Regions from separate parts of the Cupriavidus sp. 05L411 genome, predicted to be linked through region 2. Evidence: predicted binding sites of a transcription regulator. Region 2 holds the regulator's gene; each other region holds the start of a gene.
The links. Region 2 encodes sigma-54, which starts transcription at its own class of promoters, with help from an activator protein. Its sites were predicted from a motif close to TGGCANGNAANCTGCTTT; they were not measured.
Positions count from the first base shown of each region.

Region 1 (4,687 bases), on a different contig from region 2:
GGTGCCAGCAGTCGCCCAGCGACACACCTTCCAGGCTCACGCGCCCGGGCCATACCGGCCCCAGCGCCACCAGCAGCGTGGTAAGCACGAAGCCGGCCTCGATCTGCCCAGAGCTGGCATGCGCCTTGAGGTAGTCGAACAGGTTGCCCAGCCGCGCCGGCGAACCAAAGACCGCTGGCGTGGCTTGCGCCACCTCGCCAAGACGGCGCAACAGCCCGGCGCGTCCATCCAGGCCCACCAGCGGGTTGTGCTGGGCCACCTGGAATGCGGTTGCGATGGAAGACGCATCGATACGCATCAGGCGCTCGGCATCGGAGCGCAGCGGCTGCCCCGGCTGGGCGGAAAAGCCGCCGCGCGCGAACAGGTCGAAGCTGGCCACGCCAAGCCCTTCGGAGCGCGTCAGCAACAAGTCGCTGGCGGGATCGCGATAGCGCCAGTCCGGGCCCGCGCCAGCATCCAGCAATACGCTGGGGATCACCAGGTCGATGCCGATGCGCGCGCGCTCCTCACGGTCGGCCTCGCCGGAGAGCCCGCCGCGTTCGCACAGGATCTGCCAGCGGTCCAGCTTCTCGCCAGGGCCGCCGCTCTCGAAATGACGCCAGCGGCTGTGGTACGGCACGTTGAGGTCGGGATAGCGCTGGCGGATGGTGGCCGCCACGTAATCGGCCACTGCCGGGATCCGCTCCGGATGCCAGGTAAACAGTTCGGACGCGCCGGCTGCCACATGATCCGTCACGGCAGCGCAGCGGGTGCGTACCGCATGGCCGGTGAGCAACGCGGCGGCCGGATGGCCCGGCGGCACGGGACTGGCCCAGCCACCGGCATCATCCTCGCCGTTGATGAAGGGATTCGCGGCGCCGCGCACGCCACCCGCTTCGGGTATCTCGTTCATTCGTGCAGTCCTCTACCCTTGGCCAGCGCGAGTTCTTCCGCGTCGGGCGGGGTATAGCTAGTGAAGTAGCCAGCCGCCACCTTGGCGTCGATTTCCACGCGGGCATCGGCCGGGATCAGTGCATCGGGAATCGCAACCTGCTCGACCACCTCGATACCCTGAGCGGTCAGTGCCCCGTGCTTCATATTGCTCATCGAAGCCCAGCGGTCGATACGCTTGATGCCGAGCCAATGGAACACGTCGGGCATGAGCTCCTGGAAGCGCATGTCCTGCACGCCGGCGATACATTCCGTGCGTGCAAAATAAGTCTCGGCGCGGTCGCCGCCAACCTGGCGCTTGCGGGCGTTGTAGACCAGGAACTTGGTCACCTCGCCCAGCGCCCGGCCTTCCTTCCGGTTATAGACCACCAGCCCCACACCGCCCTGCTGCGCCATCTCGATGCACACCTCGATGCCGTGGGCCAGGTACGGCCGGCAGGTACATATGTCGGAGCCAAACACGTCCGAGCCGTTGCACTCGTCGTGCACGCGGCAGGCCACCTTGGTCTCGGGCTTGCCAAGCTGGCTGACATCGCCAAAGAAGTACAGGGTCATGCCACCGATCGGCGGCAGGAACACTTTCAGGTCGGGGCGTGTGACCAGTTCCGGGAACATGCCGCTGGTCTGCTCGAACAGGCTGCGGCGCAGCATGCTCTCCTTGATCTCGAAGCGGCGCGCCAGCCCCGGCAGGTACCAGACCGGATCGATCGCGGCTTTGGTGACCCGCACGTCGCCATTGGCATGAAGGATCTGCCCGTCGGGTGTGAGCCGGCCGGCCGCAATGGCGCCCATCAGTTCCGGCATATTGATGTGGGCACGCGTAATGGCGATCGAGGGACGGATGTCGATGCCCGCGGCGATCCGGTCGCCGAAGGCGCTGGAAACCAGGTGGCCCCAGGGATCCATCGAGACGATCTTGTCCGGATCGCTCCACTGCGGGTGAGGCCCGATCACCTCGGCCGGCGAGGTATCGGTGAGATCAGCGCGGTGGTCTCGCTGCAGCTTGCCGGAGGCCACCGCCAGCGCGCGGTAAACCGCGTATGCGCCGGAATGGGTGCCGATCACATTGCGCTGAGCCGGATTGGTCAGACTTGCGATCACGGGGCCGCGCTCCGCTGCCGTGGCGGCCCCCCAGTGGATTGGCTCGGCCGGCTTGTCGCGGCGCGCGTGCGAGGTCAGGACAATATGATCGGACATGGCAGCCTCGGAACAAGAATCCTGACCAAACGGTCAGGTTTACGATTCCATAGTAGGCAACCTTCGTGCCATATCCCAATGCTCGTTTTTACCTTGTGTTGCACGCCGCACGATGCCGCTTGCGCACTGTGCTTGTGCGCAAGCGCCGCGGCTAGCACCAGTCCTGGTGCATCGGCACCATGTAAAAGCGGCACCGGGCCGCTAGGGCCGGGTGCCGCTGGATATGCCTTCGGATAAACCGAAAGCGCTATCGGGACTATCGGGACTATCGGTCGGTCAGGTTGACCGTTGCTGCCCCGCCTGCTGCCGCTGGACCGGCTCGTGAGCAGCGGGCCACAGCGCCAGGCGCAATGCGCGCAACGGCGCACCGCTCTCCACGTAGCGATGGAACAATGCCCCCGCGGCGTTGCTCAGCAGCCAGGCCAGCACCATGCCGAGCGCATTGAGGACGGGCTGGTGCGGAGCCAGATGGAAGACCAGGGCATTCACCACCAGGCAAATCGGGAAATGCACCAGGAACACCGAGTAGGAAATGCGCCCGAAAAATGCCAGGAACTGGGCCTGCGGCCAGTGCTCAAGCCATCCGCCACGGCGCGCCGTGCCGAGCAGGAGCGCGATGGCCAGCGCCACCGCGATGCGCAGCCGGAAATCCACGACCAGCGCTGCCAGCACCACGGTGCACAACACCAGCAGTGCCACCGGTGAACGCTCAGGCTCGGATGCCCAGAAGGCCAGCGTGCCCAAGCCGTAGGCGCCGAAGAAATAAATCGCCCAAATATCCCACGTGGCATCACGGTTGAACCAGAACAGTGAAGCCAGCACCAGCCCGGCCACCGCCAGCGGGCCCATCGGGCTGCCGCCCACGTCGAACCATTGCTCGCAGCGGCGGGCTGCCCACAACGCCACCATCAGCAAGGCGAACAACTGCAGGTCGATGGCCACATACCAGACGCCAGCAGACAAGGCATCGAAGTCCAGCACGTTGTGCAGCAGCAGCACATGCGCCAGGAACTGGTGCAGGCCGGGGGCGCCGGGAATGGAGTCGTGATGCATCCAGGTGCGCGCAATGGCGGCACCGGCAATGGCAATCAAGATAGCCGCGGTATAGGGCACCACCAGCTTCTGGTAGCGGCGCCAGATTGCCTGCAAGGGGCGCGGCACCATCAAATGCCCGCCGGGCGCCAGGCTGCGCGCCGCCAGGAAGCCGCTGATGACGAGGAACACCTGCACGGCGATGCGCGCGTACTGCGAAAACCRGTCGAGCAGACCGGGCGCCAGCACGTGGGCCGCATCGGACATGGGGCCATAGAAGGCAAGATGGTGCAGCACGATCAGCTGTGAACTGATCGCCTTGAGAGCGTCAATGCACGCCATGCGCGAAGGACGGGGGCTCATTTGTTATAAGAATGCTACAAAGTACACAAGGGCCGGATTCTACTCCCAGGAAACAGGATGGCGCCAAAACGGGTCACGATGCACCGCCGCAAAATGGCGAGAAGCGTTGTATTGGTCACACATTGCACCGCAACATATGTACCAAACAGCATATTGACGGCATTTACCTAAAAACTGTAACGATTCCCCACCGGCCCCCTGCATGACCACCAGAGCAACACCGCCGCCACGCCCAGCGAAACCCAATAATCGGTAGGCGCGCCGGCCCACCAGTGGATGTGCCAGGGCGCGAAACTCGGCGCAAAGCGCGCCAGCCCGAACGCCGGGTTCAGCACGAACCAGAGAAAATCCTCGCTGATCCAGAACACCATGATGCAGGCGATCACGCGCGCCTCGGCGCGCCAGTTCCAGCGCCCGCCGAACACCAGTGAAAAATGGAAGAACAGCGCCACGCAGGGGAATACCCACGCGTGATAGCCCGTCATCGGGCGCCCACCCCAGAAAATATCCAGCAGCCAGTGATGCTCGATGCGCCAGGTGGGCAGGTTGGCCGCCCAGCCCGCGGCGCCCTCGATCTGGATCTCCACGTTAGCGAAGAAATAGGCCAGCAGCAGGGTCCACGCCACGGTCAGCACCAACACCATGGGATGGCGCGATGGATAAGACTGGCCCGCGTGCCGGGTTGAAGAAGACAGATTCAGCGCGCGCATCTCAACGCGCCGCCGTCGCAGCCGCGCCGCCGTGGCCGGCTAGCTGGCCGCACTGCGCCAATTGCCCGAGCACGGTTTCCAGCACGCGGCGCGCGGCCGCCGGTTGCCCCAGCGCGCTAGCCCGCGCACGCATCTGGTCGAGCCGTGCCGGCTCCGCCAGCAAGAGGCGCACCCGGTATTCGAGCGATACCAGGTCGACCGCCTTGAGCGCGGCGCCTTGCTCCAGCAGGTAATCGGCATTGCGCTCTTCCTGACCGGGAATCGGCGCATTGACCACCATCGGCACGCCCATCGCCAGGCATTCGGACGTGGTCAGGCCGCCCGGCTTGGTGATGACAAGGTCGGAGCACGCCATCAGGCGTTCCACCTCGTTGGTAAAGCCGAAGGGAAAGAGGCGTCCGGGGTGTGCGGCGGCCAGCGTCTTGAGCCGCGCCAGCGCAGTCTCGTTGCGCCCG
Region 1 is NZ_JBFTOQ010000011.1:190,506-195,192, reverse strand. It holds gene AC1DQR_RS16065 (URC4/urg3 family protein) at 1-892, opposite strand, end outside; gene AC1DQR_RS16060 (GTP cyclohydrolase II) at 889-2,127, opposite strand; gene AC1DQR_RS16055 (acyltransferase family protein) at 2,404-3,522, opposite strand; gene AC1DQR_RS16050 (hypothetical protein) at 3,690-4,166, opposite strand; gene AC1DQR_RS16045 (MGDG synthase family glycosyltransferase) at 4,234-4,687, opposite strand, start outside.
Region 1: AC1DQR_RS16060 (GTP cyclohydrolase II) is a predicted target of sigma-54. The motif match lies at 2,181-2,198, and genes of this name have one in related genera.

Region 2 (4,687 bases):
GTCACGGTCGCGCGCGCTACGCCATGGTTGTTCTCGAAGAGGAGCCCGGCCTGTTCGAACACGCGCTTCTTGCTGGTGACGCTGACGTCGAGGTTGATGTTGCCGGGTGGCAGCAATTTAGCCAAACGATTCATGTGGAATGCGCAGGGTTTTCTAGTAAGCAGGCCCGGGGCCAGGAGGCGTCCCGCCGGGCGGAAAGAGGATAAGAACCAGGGCCCGAGGTTTCCACCGGGTGTCCCCCCATGCCGGTGTCAGGCGTCTGGCCATTATAGAGCAGGCCCGCTTCCGCTTTGTGCATTGCAATAGCCGATGCGCTCAAGCGGTGCTGCATGCACCGGAATGGCTAGGCCAGTCAACCATGTATTGCACAGCATACACTGCTACATATGCGTTGCGGAATCCCCTGCGTGGCCCGATCGGGCAGGCTGCAACGAAAAAGCCGCGCTCTGGGCGCGGCTTGATTCCGTTTTTCAAGGGACTGACACCGACGGCCCGGTATGTGGGCCGCCAGGCACGGTCATTGCTGCATCTGCGATGCGGCCATCTGATACTTGACCGCTTCACGGTCGTGGCTCTGCACGCGATCCTTGTGGCGAATCACCTGCCGGTCGAGCTTGTCGACCAGTGCGTCGATAGCGGCATACAGGTCTTCATGATGCGCTTCGACAAAGATGTCCTTGCCCTTGAGATGTAGATTGATTTCCGCGTACTGCCGCCGGTCCTTTTCTTTTGTATTGTCGACAGAGAGCAGCACACTTACGCCAATGACTTGATCGAAATGCCTGACGATACGCTCCAGTTTCGTTTCCACGTACTCACGCAGAGGGGGCGTGATGTCCAAGTGGTGTCCACTGATCTTGAAGTTCATAGCGTTTCTCCTTCTGAAAGAGCTGCATCAGGCAGGCGATGCAGCTCGGCTACAAAGTCTTACGGAGATTTACCGCGGGAATCTTGAGCGCTTCGCGGTATTTGGCAACGGTACGCCGTGCCACCACAAAGCCTTGCTCGCCGAGCAATTCGGCAATCCGGCTGTCGGACAAGGGGTTCCTAGCGTCTTCGGCTCCTATCAATTGCTTGATCAACGCACGGATTGCCGTTGATGAGGCCGCGCCGCCGGTTTCTGTGGATACGTGAGAGCCGAAAAAATACTTCAGCTCGAAAGTCCCCATCGGCGTTGCCATGTATTTATTGGTAGTCACCCGAGAGATGGTGGACTCGTGTAAACCCAGTGTATCGGCAATCTCCCGCAAAACCAAGGGGCGCATCGCAATTTCACCGTGGGTGAAGAAGTTCTTTTGACGTTCGACAATGGCTTGTGCGACGCGCAATATCGTATCGAACCTTTGCTGGATATTCTTGATCAACCAGCGTGCTTCCTGCAGTTTTTGCTGCAGCCCGGCCGCGCCAGCGTCGCCTTTTGCACCGCGCAAAATCTGCGCGTACATGTCGTTGATGCGTAGCCGCGGCATCACATCCGGGTTGAGGTGGGCGATCCATCCGCCGCTCAACTTTCGAACAAAAACATCGGGCACCACGAAGTCCGCTTCTGGCCGGCTGTAGGCGTGGCCTGGATAGGGCGCGAGCGAGCGGATCAGTTCATGTGCTGCCTTGAGTTCCGGCTCGTCCACTTGCAGCGCTTTTTTCAGGCGCGTGTAATCGCGCACCGCCAGCAGCTCCAGGTGATTGGTGACGATGCTCAGCGCCAGTTCGCGCTGCGGATGCTTGAGCCTGCGCAATTGCAGCGCCAGGCACTCGGCGGCGTTGCGCGCCCCGACGCCCGGCGGATCGAAGCTCTGCAGCAGCGTGAGCACAGCCTGGATCTCGTCGACCTCGAACTCGAGCTCCTCCGGCAGCTCGCTGCAGATTTCCTCGAGCGTGGTGCTCAGGTAGCCATCATCGTCCAGGGATTCGACCAGGAAGATGGCCAGCCCTTTGTCGCGCAGGGAAATCTTGAGCGGCGCCAGCTGCTCCATGAGGTGTTCACGCAGCGTGGGCTCGGCATCGCGCAGCTGCATCGGGGTTTTTTCGTCGTCTTCGCCTTGCGGGCGGCGTGCGAAGTCGTCCAGGCTCCAGTCGCTGCCGTAATCCTCATTGCTGTCAGAGTAGCTGTCGTCGGCTTCGGGGGCGCCATCGGGGCGGTTCTCGCTGGTGCCCTGGCCATCGGCTGGCGCCGGCGCGGGCGCGCTCTGCAGGTTCACCGAGCCGTCCGAAGATACGCGCAACGGGCTGTCCAGCCAGTCGTTCTCACGCTCGAGCAAGGGGTTCTCGGTCAGCGCCTGTTCCACTTCCTGCTGCAGTTCAAGCGTGGACAGTTGCAGCAGCCGGATCGACTGCTGGAGTTGCGGCGTAAGCGCGAGATGCTGCGAGAGGCGGAGCTGTAGCGACGGTTTCATGCGACCTATTTTATGCCCAACTTCCGTACTGGTGGAACGGAAATTGCTATCGCTGGTGTCGCTATGATCGTTTGAAGGATAAAAGGCGACACTGAAGCCGCCGGGGGGCGATGCGCGGCAGGCGCCGCGCGCCCTTACATACGGAAGTTCTCGCCCAGGTAGACCTTGCGCACCGACTCGTTGGCGATGATGTCTTCAGGCTGCCCGGACGCCAGCACCGCGCCTTCGCTGATGATGTAGGCGTGGTCGCAGATGCCCAGTGTCTCGCGCACGTTGTGGTCGGTGATCAGCACGCCGATATTGCGTGCCTTGAGGAAGCTGACGATGCGCTGGATTTCGCCCACCGCGATCGGGTCGACGCCGGCGAAGGGCTCGTCGAGCAGGATGAAGCGCGGCGCGGAGGCCAGCGCGCGGGCGATTTCCACGCGGCGGCGCTCGCCGCCGGACAGCGATAGCGCCGGGTTGTCGCGCAGGTGGGCAATCTGCAGGTCATCCAGCAGGGTGTCCAGCCGGCGCTCGATCTCGACCTTGCCCAGGGGTTTGCCATCGTTGAGCTGCAGCTCCAGCACTGCGCGGATGTTCTCCTGCACATTGAGCTTGCGGAACACGGAGGCTTCCTGCGGCAGGTAGGACAGGCCCATGCGCGCTCGCTCATGGATGGCCAGGCCGCTGATGTGCTTGTCGTCGAGCACGATATCGCCCTCGTCCAGCGCCACCAGCCCCACGATCATGTAGAACGACGTCGTCTTGCCCGCGCCGTTGGGGCCCAGCAAGCCAACCACCTCGCCGCTCTTCACGTCGAGCGACACGTCCTTGACCACGGTGCGCGAGCCGTAGCGCTTCTTCAGGTGGCGCACGACCAGCGTGCTGCCGTCCTTCAGGGTGGCGGGCTGGGACGGTGCGGTTTGGGTAGCGGTCATGAAGGTGAAGTCAGAATCCGTGGGTCAGGGGTTGACGGGGGCAGTTGCCGGCTTGAGCGGCAGAGGGCTGGCTGCGGCACCGCTGGCGGGCTGCTCCTGGCGCGGCGACAGCACGGCGCGCACGCGGCCCGACGGGCTGCCCGCGGTCGCGTTCTCGGCGCCACCGCTGGCCGTGTAGAACTCGTTGCGGCTGTCATAGGTGATCACCGCGCCGCGGATCTCGTCGACCAGCTTGGCGCCGGCCAGGCGGGCCATGCGGGCGCGCCCGATCAGCTTGGACAACTCCTGCTTGCCGTCATATTCGATGCGGTCGCCCCAGCCGTCGATGTACTCGTCGACGTTGTCGCGCTTCTGGCGGATATAGGCTTGCTTGCTGCCCTTGGAGGTCGCGACCGCGTACTGGTAGCCCTCGGGATCGGTACGGACTTCGGCTGCGTCGGATTTGAGCACCATGGTGCCCTTGGTCAGCACCACGTTGCCGGTCAGTACATAGACCTGCTTGACGTCATCGTAGCTGGCATTGTCGGCCTCCAGGACCAGCGGCTTTTCGCGGTCGGCCTTTTCGGCGCTGGCGGGCGCGGCCAGCGTGAGGCCAAGGACGGCGGCCAGCGTCAGCAAGGCGGCCGTGCTGCGGCGCAGACAGGACGAAGTCGTCGGGAATGGATTCATGTTGGCGTGATGGCGGTTGACGCGGGCGGCTGGTGCCCGCGGGCGGCTTCAGGGCTACTTTGCGGGACTCGCCGGCGGCGGCCCCGTGATGATGGTGCCGCGTACGTTACCCAGCAATTGTACTTCGCGAGTGACATTGTTGAAGACCAGGCCGTTGGCGGTCATCACCGATGGGCCGCGGGTCAGCTTGACAGCCTTGTCGGTCTTGACGATGTCATCGTTCACCAGCACCTGGAAGTACTCCGAGGCGGCCGTCATCTGCGGATCCTTGGCGGGGTCGGGACCCTGGGCGCGCACGATGAAGGCATTGCCGAACAGGTCGATGACCGAGCCTTCCGCGTTCATCGTGCCGCGATCGGAGTGGCCGGTGACGGGCGGACGGTCGATTTCATAGGAACGCATGGCCGGACGCGTCACATCGTAGGTCTGGTCGTCCTCGAAGTGGATCATCTTGTCGCCGGTGAAGCGCAGCTTGGTGTTGCCGTCCTCGGCAAGCTCGGTCGCGGAAAAACGGATCATGTAGTAATCCGGTTCATGCTTCTTGCCTACCGGCCCGGTGTCCGCTTCTTTCGGGGAGTTGACCTGCACCAGCCAGAAGGTGCTGCCCGCCACCAGCGCCATCAGTAGCAGGGGCAGGGCTCGCATGGCAAGCCGGCTCAGGGAGGACAGGATTTCCCGCATAGGCATGGGCTGGCCTCAGATGAC
Region 2 is NZ_JBFTOQ010000003.1:292,800-297,486, forward strand. It holds gene AC1DQR_RS05340 (PTS sugar transporter subunit IIA) at 1-134, opposite strand, end outside; gene hpf (ribosome hibernation-promoting factor, HPF/YfiA family) at 518-868, opposite strand; gene AC1DQR_RS05350 (RNA polymerase factor sigma-54) at 918-2,393, opposite strand; gene lptB (LPS export ABC transporter ATP-binding protein) at 2,528-3,313, opposite strand; gene lptA (lipopolysaccharide transport periplasmic protein LptA) at 3,338-3,982, opposite strand; gene lptC (LPS export ABC transporter periplasmic protein LptC) at 4,037-4,663, opposite strand; gene AC1DQR_RS05370 (KpsF/GutQ family sugar-phosphate isomerase) at 4,679-4,687, opposite strand, start outside.

Region 3 (4,687 bases), on a different contig from region 2:
CATCTCGATGATGGTGCCGACATGGGCCAGGTTGTGCCGGTGCAGCACGCAGTTGAGCACCATCGGGTAGCCGTGCGCCTTGATCAGCTTCGCCACCCGTTGCTTCAGGTCGAAGGTGCGGGTGCTCGACAGGAAGTCGTTCATCTCCCGCGTGGAGTCTTGGAACGAGAGCTGGACATGGTCAAGCCCCGCCACGCGCAGCGCGCCCAGGCGCGCGTCGGTCAGGCCCACGCCGGAGGTGATCAGGTTGGTGTAGAAGCCCAGTTGCCGGGCATGGCCCACCAGGTCTTCGAGGTCGTCGCGCAGCAGCGGCTCGCCTCCGGAAAAACCAAGCTGGGCGGCGCCGAGCGCGCGCGCTTCCTCCAGCACCCGGCGCCACTTCGCCGTGTCCAGTTCCTGCCCATGGCGCACGTAGTCGACCGGGTTGTAGCAAAAGGCGCAGTGCAGCGGGCAGCGATAGGTCAGCTCCGCCAACAGCCACAGAGGCGGACCCACCGTGGTGGCGGGTCCGCCCGGCTCAGACGAGCCAGCCGCGTTCGCAGGCATGTTTGACAAAGGTGTGTACCTCGGTGGCAATGCCCTGCACGCCGAAGGACGTCTGGAGTTCGTCGATCAGCATGTCGAGCGTATGGGCGCCGTCACAGCGCTGCAGGATGGCGGCCGCGCTGTCGTTCAGCTTGACCATGCCTTCAGGATAGAGCAGCACCCAGGCTTTCTGGGCCTCTTCCCACTGCAGGCGGTAGAGCGGGTCCAGCCGCGGGGTGGCGGCAACGGTGTCCGGCTTGGCGGGGGAGTTCATATGGGATACGCCTTTTCGATGGCGTCCAGCATCGACCACAGGATGTCGAGCTTGAACTGCAGGATTTCCGTGGCGCGCTGCTGTTCGGCCGGCGTGCGGAAATAGTCCAGCGTGACGCGCAGGCCATGGTCGACATCGCGCTGCGCCAGCGGGATGCGCGAACGGAAATAGCTGAGTCCCTCGGCTTCGATCCACGGGTAATGCTGCGGCCAGCCGGCCAGCCGTTCCTTGTGGATGGCGGGCGCGAACATCTCGGTGAGCGATGAGCACACCGCTTCCTGCCACGGCGCGCGCCGCGCGAAATTGACGTAGGCGTCCACCGCGAAGCGCACCCCGGGCAGCACCAGCTGTTGGGACCACAGCGCCTCGCGCGTCAGCCCCACGGCTTCGCCGAGGCGGCTCCAGGCTTCGATGCCGCCGGGCTCGGTGGCGGTGCCATCGTGGTCGAGGATGCGTATCACCCACTCGCGCCGCGTTTCGCGCTCGGGGCAATTCGAGAGGATGGCGGCATCCTTGAGCGGGATATTGATCTGGTAGTAGAAGCGGTTGGCTACCCAGCCCTGGATCTGTTCGCGTGAGCATTGGCCGCTCGCCATGCGCCGGTTGAAGGGGTGATGGATGTGGTAGCGCGATTCCAGCGCGCGCAACCGCGCTTCGAAGGCCGTGCGCTCGGCGTCGGGGATCGCTTGCGGGATGGGTTGGGGGTGTGGTGCGGGCGTCACAGGGCGATCTCCATGCCGTCATAGGCCACCTCGATCCCGTGCGCGGCCAGTTCGCGGCGCGCCGGCGAGTCCTCTACCAGGATCGGGTTGGTATTGTTGATATGAATCAGGATCTTGCGTGCCGCCGGCGCTTCGTCCAGCGCGGCAATCATGCCGAGCGGGCCGGACTGCGCCAGGTGGCCCATATCGCGGGCCAGCTTGGACGACAGGCCGAGCCGCCGCATTTCATCGTCGGTCCAGAAAGTGCCGTCGACCAGGATCACATCGGCCTGGGCGAGTTCCGCGCGCACGTGCGGCTCGATGCTGCCCAGCCCGGGCGCGTAGAACACGCGCTTGCCGCCGGCGCTGACGATGCGCAGGCCGATATTGTCGCCACGCTGCGGCGCAGCGCGGTTGGGGGAGTAGGGCGGCGGTTTGCTGTCCAGGGCGATCGCATGCAAGGTGAGCCCCGCGAGCGGCGGCACGGTGAAGGGGCTTGCGTCCAGGGGCAGCGGATGGGTTTCCAGGGTGCAGTAGTGGGACAGGATGCGGGACAGCGGAAAACCTTCGCTCAGGTCCTGCAGCACCGGGGCCGTGGCATAGACCGGCAGCGCGCTGCGGTGCTCGCGCAGCATCAGCAGGCCGGTGACATGGTCGATCTGCGCGTCCATCAGCAAGACGGCGGCGATTCCGGTGTCGCGCGCCGCGCGGGCCGGCTGCAGCGCCGGGGTGGCGCGGATCTGCGCAAGGATGTCGGGCGAGGCGTTGACCAGCAACCATTGCACGCCGTCCTCGGATAGCGCGATCGAGGATTGCGTACGTGCGGTGGCGGCAATGGTGCCGCGACGCAGCCCGTCGCAGTTGAAGCAGTTGCAGTTCCATTGGGGAAAGCCGCCGCCGGCAGCCGATCCCAGTACCCGAAGTGTCGTCATGGCCTGGTGTTTGTCCAGTCAGGGCCAAGGAAAAAGCCCGCCGGCCGGCGGGCTTTCCCGGATTCCAGCCGTCCGCCGGATCAGCGGTTGGCAATGTACATGGTGATCTCGAATCCGTACCGCATATCGATGTATGCGGGAGTGGTCCAGGTCATTGGCGGCTCCTTTCAGGATGGGGTAGGCAAGTACAGCATAGTCCATGCGAAGCTAACGGCGAAGCTTGCTTGCCGTCGGCATCGGTGTCGCAACAAGCATGCCCGGCCGCCGCCGTCGACCGTTGGGCGAAGCCAATTGCCGTGCAGCCTCTTGCCTGGTTCCGTCTAGCACGCCAGGCGGGCATCATGCTGCTTCGCAGCATTGCATGACGCCCCGCCTGAGGCTCTCGGTAAGTGCTCGCGGGCGTGGACAAAGTGTCACGCCATTGCCACAGCGCGGGCCAGATGTGCAACAGGCTGCCTGCCTACATCCGGTACACAACCCCGACCCAGGCGCTGCGCGGTGCGCCCGGCGCGACGAACCGCGCGCTGGCATTGTCCTCCGGCGTTACGTGCGGGCGCAGCAGGTTGCCGTTGGGGAACAGGTCGTTGGAGATCTGGCCATAGGTCTCGTAGCGGCGGTCGAACAGGTTGGCCACGCGCGCGTAGACCTCGAAGTGCTTGTTCACGCGGTAGGACGCCCGCAGGTTCACCGTGGCGTACCCGGGCGTGCTCCAGTCCGCGTACTTTGGCGCCTTGCCGGGCTGCGGGTCGGCGCGCAGGCCGTCTTCATTGCCGTTGGTCACGCTGCTGGACACGCCAACCAGGTCGGCGCCCAGGGTCAGGCCGGCCAGCGCCTGCCAGTCCACGCCCAGCTTGATGGTGTGCCGCGGCAGGCCGGCCCTGCGCATGCCCGGCTTGACGTCGATGGTGCGCTCTCCCACCGCGAGCTGCCCGTTGGCCTGGTAGGTGGCCTCCAGATAGCTGTAGCCGAGGCGCAGAGTGAAGTCGCCCAGGCGCTGCCGCGCGGAGAGGTCGAAGCCCTGGTTGCGGGTACGGTCGAAGTTGGCGAAGTAGCCCTGCTGGGTGTTGGGCGCGCGCAGGAACAGGATGTCGTCGTGGTTATCAATGCGGTAGAACGAGCCGGACACCTCGGTGTCCTTGGAGGGACGCCAGCGCGCGCCCGCCTCGTAGGAGTGCGACACGACCTGCTTGAGGTAGGGGTCGGCCTGCAGGCCAGCGGGCAGGCGGCAGGGCTGGGCCGGATCGGCGCAACCCAGTTCCAGCACCGTCGGCACCCGGTTGTTTTGGGCGTAGCCGCCGAACACCGAGACGCCGCCGCCCAGCTTCTGGGTCAGGCCCAGCGCGGGATTGAGCCGACGGTAGGTGAAGCTCTCCTGCGGCTGTTCGGTGCCGTCGCTGTTGCGCAGCGTATTGCTCACGGTGACGTGGTTCCACCTGGCCGAGGCGGTGAGGAAGGTGCTGGCCGTCAAGGACCAGGTATCGGACAGGTACAGGCCGACCGCGCGCGAGGTACCGCTGACGCCGGAGAACAGCTCGTTCGGTGCATTCGGGTCGGCGACCACGCCGCGATCGTCGGTGAAGGTGGCGAGCTGTTCGTACTGCGAATAGGTCAGGCGGCTACGGTCGAAGGTCAGCCCGGCGTTGAGCAGGTGGTGCTCGGTTTCCTTGGCGGCGCTGAGCGCCACGCCGATGGATTGCTGCCACATATGCGTGGTGTTGAGCACGGCCGGGTCCAGCGCCGCGCCTTCGGCCCGGGTGAAGCCGCAGCGGGACTTGCGCGGGCTGCCGTCGGCGTTGAAGCCGTCTTCGCAGTCTTCCGTGTAAGCGTCGTAGTCCGGGTTGATGTCGCCGTTGGTGGTGTCGCGACGGCTGGTGCGAACGTAGGCGAGCATCGCGGCGCTGGTCTTGTCGTCGAACCAGTGGCGGCCGTTGAGGGCGACCTGGGTAACCTGGTTGCGGGTCTTGTCCGGGTAGGTGTACGCCGCGGCGCGGTTGCTTTCATACAGGCCGGGCAGCAGGGCATTGCCGCTCGCGCGGTAGCTCGGCACCAGGCCGTTGCCGATCAGGGTGCTGCGCCCGTGCAGCAGGGACACGTCCCAGCTGGTGGTGTCGCTGGCATGCCCGGCCTTGAGGAACAGGTTGCCGAGCCGGCCCTCGGAATGATCGCGCCAGCCCTGTTCCTGGAACAGGGTGCCGGCGGCGAAGGCGTGCCAGCCACTGTCGCTGCGGATGCCACCCGACAGGTCGGCGCGCTTG
Region 3 is NZ_JBFTOQ010000004.1:252,264-256,950, forward strand. It holds gene pqqE (pyrroloquinoline quinone biosynthesis protein PqqE) at 1-546, opposite strand, end outside; gene pqqD (pyrroloquinoline quinone biosynthesis peptide chaperone PqqD) at 518-799, opposite strand; gene pqqC (pyrroloquinoline-quinone synthase PqqC) at 796-1,494, opposite strand; gene pqqB (pyrroloquinoline quinone biosynthesis protein PqqB) at 1,518-2,432, opposite strand; gene pqqA (pyrroloquinoline quinone precursor peptide PqqA) at 2,513-2,587, opposite strand; gene AC1DQR_RS06645 (TonB-dependent receptor) at 2,893-4,687, opposite strand, start outside.
Region 3: pqqA (pyrroloquinoline quinone precursor peptide PqqA) is a predicted target of sigma-54. The motif match lies at 2,620-2,637, and genes of this name have one in related genera.

Region 4 (4,687 bases), on a different contig from region 2:
CAAGTAGACGAACAGCGCGCCGGCAATGGCGCCGGTGACCAGCGCGCCCAGCGGGTGCATCAGGTCGGAGCCGGCGCAGACCGCCACCAGCCCGGCCAGCGGGCCGTTGTAGGCAAAGCCGGGGTCGTTACGGCCGGCCGCCCAGGCGGCCAGCGTGCCGCCGGCCATGGCCATCAGGGAGTTGATGGCCACCAGCCCGCTGATCTTGTCGACGGTTTGCGCGCTCATGACATTGAAGCCGAACCAGCCTACCGCCAGCACCCATGCGCCCAGCGCCAGGAACGGGATGTTCGAGGGCGGGTGCGCGCTGATGCGGCCGTCTTTCTGGTAGCGGCCGCGGCGCGCGCCCAGCAACAAGATGGCGGGAAGCGCGATCCAGCCGCCCATGGCGTGGACCACGACGGAGCCGGCGAAGTCGTGGAACGGCGCGCCGGCGATCGAGGCGATCCAGTCCTGCACGCCAAAGCGGTTGTTCCAGGCAATGCCCTCGAAGAAGGGGTAGACCAGGCCCACCAGGACAAAGGTGGCCACCAGTTGCGGGTTGAAGCGCGAGCGCTCGGCAATGCCGCCAGAAATAATCGCTGGTATGGCGGCGGCAAACGTCGCCAGGAAAAAGAATTTCACCAGCTCATAGCCACTTCTTTCCGCCAGTGCATGGGCGCTGGTGAAGAACTCGACCCCATAGGCCACGGTGTAGCCAATAAAAAAATAGGCGATCGTGGAAACCGCAAAATCCACCAGTATCTTGACCAGTGCGTTGACCTGGTTCTTCTTGCGCACCGTGCCCAGCTCCAGGAACGCAAAGCCCGCGTGCATGGCGAGCACCATGATCGCCCCTAGCAAGATGAACAGGGCATCGGTGCCGCTCTTCCATTTGTCCATACAATCCTCTATGCGCAAAATGGGAGCACACGTATGCAAAAAACGTACCAGTCTGGGGCATCGCAGGCCGGGATCTGCACCGTGTTGGTGGGATTTGCACCGATTTGTCGCGCTCGAAGGGGGCGGCGCACGGATTGAGAAGCCATAACCTGCAGCCGAATAGCATGCGCCGGGTATGCCCGCCATATGGAGGCTGCGCCAAAATGAGGCAATGCCCCTATTTGGGGCGCACGTCCAGGGATTTCATGCACCATGATGGACTGTGGCGGGGCGTCCATCCAAAGCCATTGGCATACCGCCGACCAAGCCGTCTGGGCGGTCTCGGCGGCAGCAAGGCGCACACAGCGCAGGTCTGACCTTGTCAAGCGATGCCTGTCATCACGTACGGGGGTTTGAATGACCATTACCCTCGCTGGCCGCATTTGAAAGCACGGAAAAGGAGGGGTAAATTCCCCGCAAAGGCGCTTGACTCAAGGATTTGCGGCTTTTTTCGTTGCATTGGTGCCACTGGGGATTGCCCAATGCGTAAAGCGCGGATTAGACTGCGCCGATCGGTAATTTGCCGCGTGGCAGACACTCCGATCAAGACGACCAACAAGGGAAATCAGCCATGAATAAAGGTGAACTGGTATCTGCCATCGCCGCTGACGCGGAACTGAGCAATGCTGCAGCAGAGCGCGCGCTGAATGCCGCTCTGGACAACATTAAGAAGGCGGTTGCCAAGGGTGATTCGGTAACGCTGGTGGGCTTCGGCAGCTTCAGCTCCGGCAAGCGCGCCGCACGTACCGGACGCAATCCGCGTACTGGCGAGACCATCAAGATTCCGGCCGCCAAGACGGTCAAGTTCTCTGCCGGCCAAGGGTTCAAGGACGCTGTGAACAAGAAGAAATAAGTAGTCCGCGCCCAGGCGCAAACAGGAAGGCGGCCCGTCGGGCCGCTTTTTTATTGGTGCCTGGGTGCCCTTCGACGTTCTCGGGGGCAGGGCAGGGCGATCGTTCCGGGTTAAACTGCCGATCGTCGGCGCCAGCCTTTCGACCTGCACCGCGGGTCGGCCCGGCCGCTTCCAGACTCCGGATTTTCATCATGAATGACCTGTCCCACCAGCTTTCCATGACCGTGCTGATGACGCCGGACATGGCAAATTTCTCCGGCAATGTGCACGGCGGCACCATCCTCAAGTACCTCGACATGGTGGCCTACGCCTGTGCCAGCCGCTATGCCGGGCGCTACGTGGTCACGCTGTCGGTCGACCAGGTCGTGTTTCGCCAGCCCATCCACGTGGGTGAGCTGGTGACGTTCCTGGCGGCAGTCAACTTCACCGGCCGCAGCTCCATGGAAATCGGCATCAAGGTGATCACGGAGAATATCCGCAGCAAGCTGGTTCGCCATACCAACAGCTGCTACTTCACCATGGTCGCTGTGGACGACAGCGGCGCGCCCGCCGAAGTGCCGCCGCTGGTGCCCCGCGACGAAGTCGAGCGCCAGCGCTTTGCCGCAGCCCAGCTGCGCCGCCAGCTGCGCCAGGAAATGGAAAAACGGCACGATGAAATTACCGGCACGGTGTCCTGAGGTGGGGGGCACGGCCATGCAATCCGGGCGTTCCCATCGCGTTTCCCGTGGGCCGCGGTGGCCCCTGACCGGCCTTCTGGCGGCGCTTGCGCTGCTGGCGCCGGCCGCGCATGCCGAGGAGATCGGCAGCGTGAGCACCAATTTCCGCATGACCGGCTCCGACAAAGTCGTGATCGAAGCCTATGACGATCCGCAGGTCGAAGGCGTGACCTGCTACGTGTCGCGTGCCCGCACCGGGGGCATCAAGGGCTCGCTAGGCATGGCCGAAGACCCGCCGGAAAGCTCCATCGCCTGCCGCCAGGTAGGGCCGATCACGTTCAAGGGGCCGCTGCGCCAGCAGGACAATGTGTTCTCCGAGCGCATGTCGATCCTGTTCAAGACCCTGCACGTGGTGCGCACGGTCGACCGCAAGCGCAATACCCTGGTCTACCTGACCTACTCGGACCGCATCGTGTCCGGCAGCCCGCAGAATAGTGTGACCGCCGTGCCGGTGGCGGCGGCCACGCCGATTCCGGTCAAGTAGGCATCCGCTTCCCGATCCACGTTCCACGATCCATTCAATAATCCAGTCCGGAGAAGACAGCATGAGTGAGCAAGGCAAGGTTGCGCTGGTAACGGGCGCGGCCCGCGGCATCGGCAAGGCGGTGGCACAGGCGCTGCTAGTGGCAGGCTATCGGGTGGTGTTTGCCGGGCGTACCGCCGAGCCGCTCGAGGCGCTGGCCGCGCAAGCCAAGGCCGAGGGCCATATGGCGCTGGCGGTGCAATGCGACGTCAGCGATCCGGATTCGGTGGAGCGGCTCTTCGCTCAGGTTCGCGAGCATTTCGGCCGGCTCGACGTGCTGTTCAACAACGCCGGCATCAATGCGCCGGCGGTGTCGATCGATGAGCTCTCCGTGGCGCAATGGAAGGCCGTGCTGGACACCAACCTGACGGGCGTGTTCCTGTGCTCGCGCGCGGCCTTCGCGCTGATGAAGTCGCAGAGCCCGCGCGGCGGCCGCATCATCAACAACGGCTCGATCTCGGCGCACGCGCCGCGTCCCAACACGGTGCCGTACACGGCCACCAAGCACGCCATTACCGGGCTGACCAAGAGCCTCTCGCTGGATGGCCGCGCCTTTGACATCGCCTGCGGGCAGATCGATATCGGCAACGCCGCCACCGATATGGCTTCGCGCATGGCACGCGGCGTGCCGCAAGCCAACGGTGAGATCGCGCCGGAGCCGCTGATGGACGTGGCGCATGTGGCCAGCTCGGTGGTGCACATGGCCAACCTGCCGCTGGACGCCAATGTGCAGTTCATGACCGTGATGGCCACCAAGATGCCCTTCGTCGGGCGCGGCTGAACCTGGCGCAAGCGCCTGGCCGGCATCGCGCCGGCCAGGCGTCTCCCGCTACTTGATCGCCAGTGCCTCGCTTTCGGCGCGGCAGTCGCCGGCCGGCCGCAGGCCGTTGGCACGGGCTTGCGCAACTTCCGCTTTGGCTGCCGCAAGATCTGCGAGGAAGGTGGGGTCTGCATGCAGCCGCGCCACGGTAGCTGCGCCCATGATGCGGCCCTGTGTCGCATCGGTTTGCCAATGCACATTGCAGACCAGCCGGCTTTGTCCATAGGCCAGCCCGCGCGCCAGGATCATATTGGACTGTTGCGGCGCGATTTCCGCCAGGATCAACGCCCACGCCCAGCCAATGGCGTTATGCCCCGAGGGGTAGGAGCCGTCCTTGGAAAGCATGGCTTCCTCGGCGGGCGTGCAACTCGGCTGCTGGTTGACCACGAACGGCCGGGCGCGCGCAAATTTGTCCTTCACGCCGTACGTCGATAGTCCCGCATCGGCCAGGGTCCGGCGCAGCAGCAGGTAGAGCCGGGGTGTTTGTTCCTGCGATATCGGCGCATCCAGCGCGCACGAGAATACCCCCGCGGCCTGCGGGAATTTCAGGTTGGCATCGACTGCTGCCTGGCGGTAGCGTGCCGTGCCTCGCAGGGCCTGGTTGCCGCGCGCGATCTCGTCGTCCAGGGCTTGCGCCGCGGAGCCGGGCGCGGGCGGCGGTGGCACCAGGGCGAGGCTATCGGGCCGTGCGTCCGGCGGCAGGTAGCCGGCGAGAATGCCAGGCCGTATCTCCGGCACCGGCGCAGCGGCGCTGCCCTGGCCCTGGCCGGCACAGCCCGCGAGGAGCAAGGCAGTGCCCAGCACGGACAAGCCCGCGAGCCGGTTGCCGGAGGGCAGGAAAGGTCTGGTGAATG
Region 4 is NZ_JBFTOQ010000001.1:382,754-387,440, forward strand. It holds gene AC1DQR_RS01780 (ammonium transporter) at 1-882, opposite strand, end outside; gene AC1DQR_RS01785 (HU family DNA-binding protein) at 1,493-1,774, shown strand; gene AC1DQR_RS01790 (acyl-CoA thioesterase) at 1,966-2,451, shown strand; gene AC1DQR_RS01795 (CreA family protein) at 2,468-2,974, shown strand; gene AC1DQR_RS01800 (SDR family oxidoreductase) at 3,036-3,794, shown strand; gene AC1DQR_RS01805 (acid phosphatase) at 3,843-4,687, opposite strand, start outside.
Region 4: AC1DQR_RS01780 (ammonium transporter) is a predicted target of sigma-54. The motif match lies at 915-932, and genes of this name have one in related genera.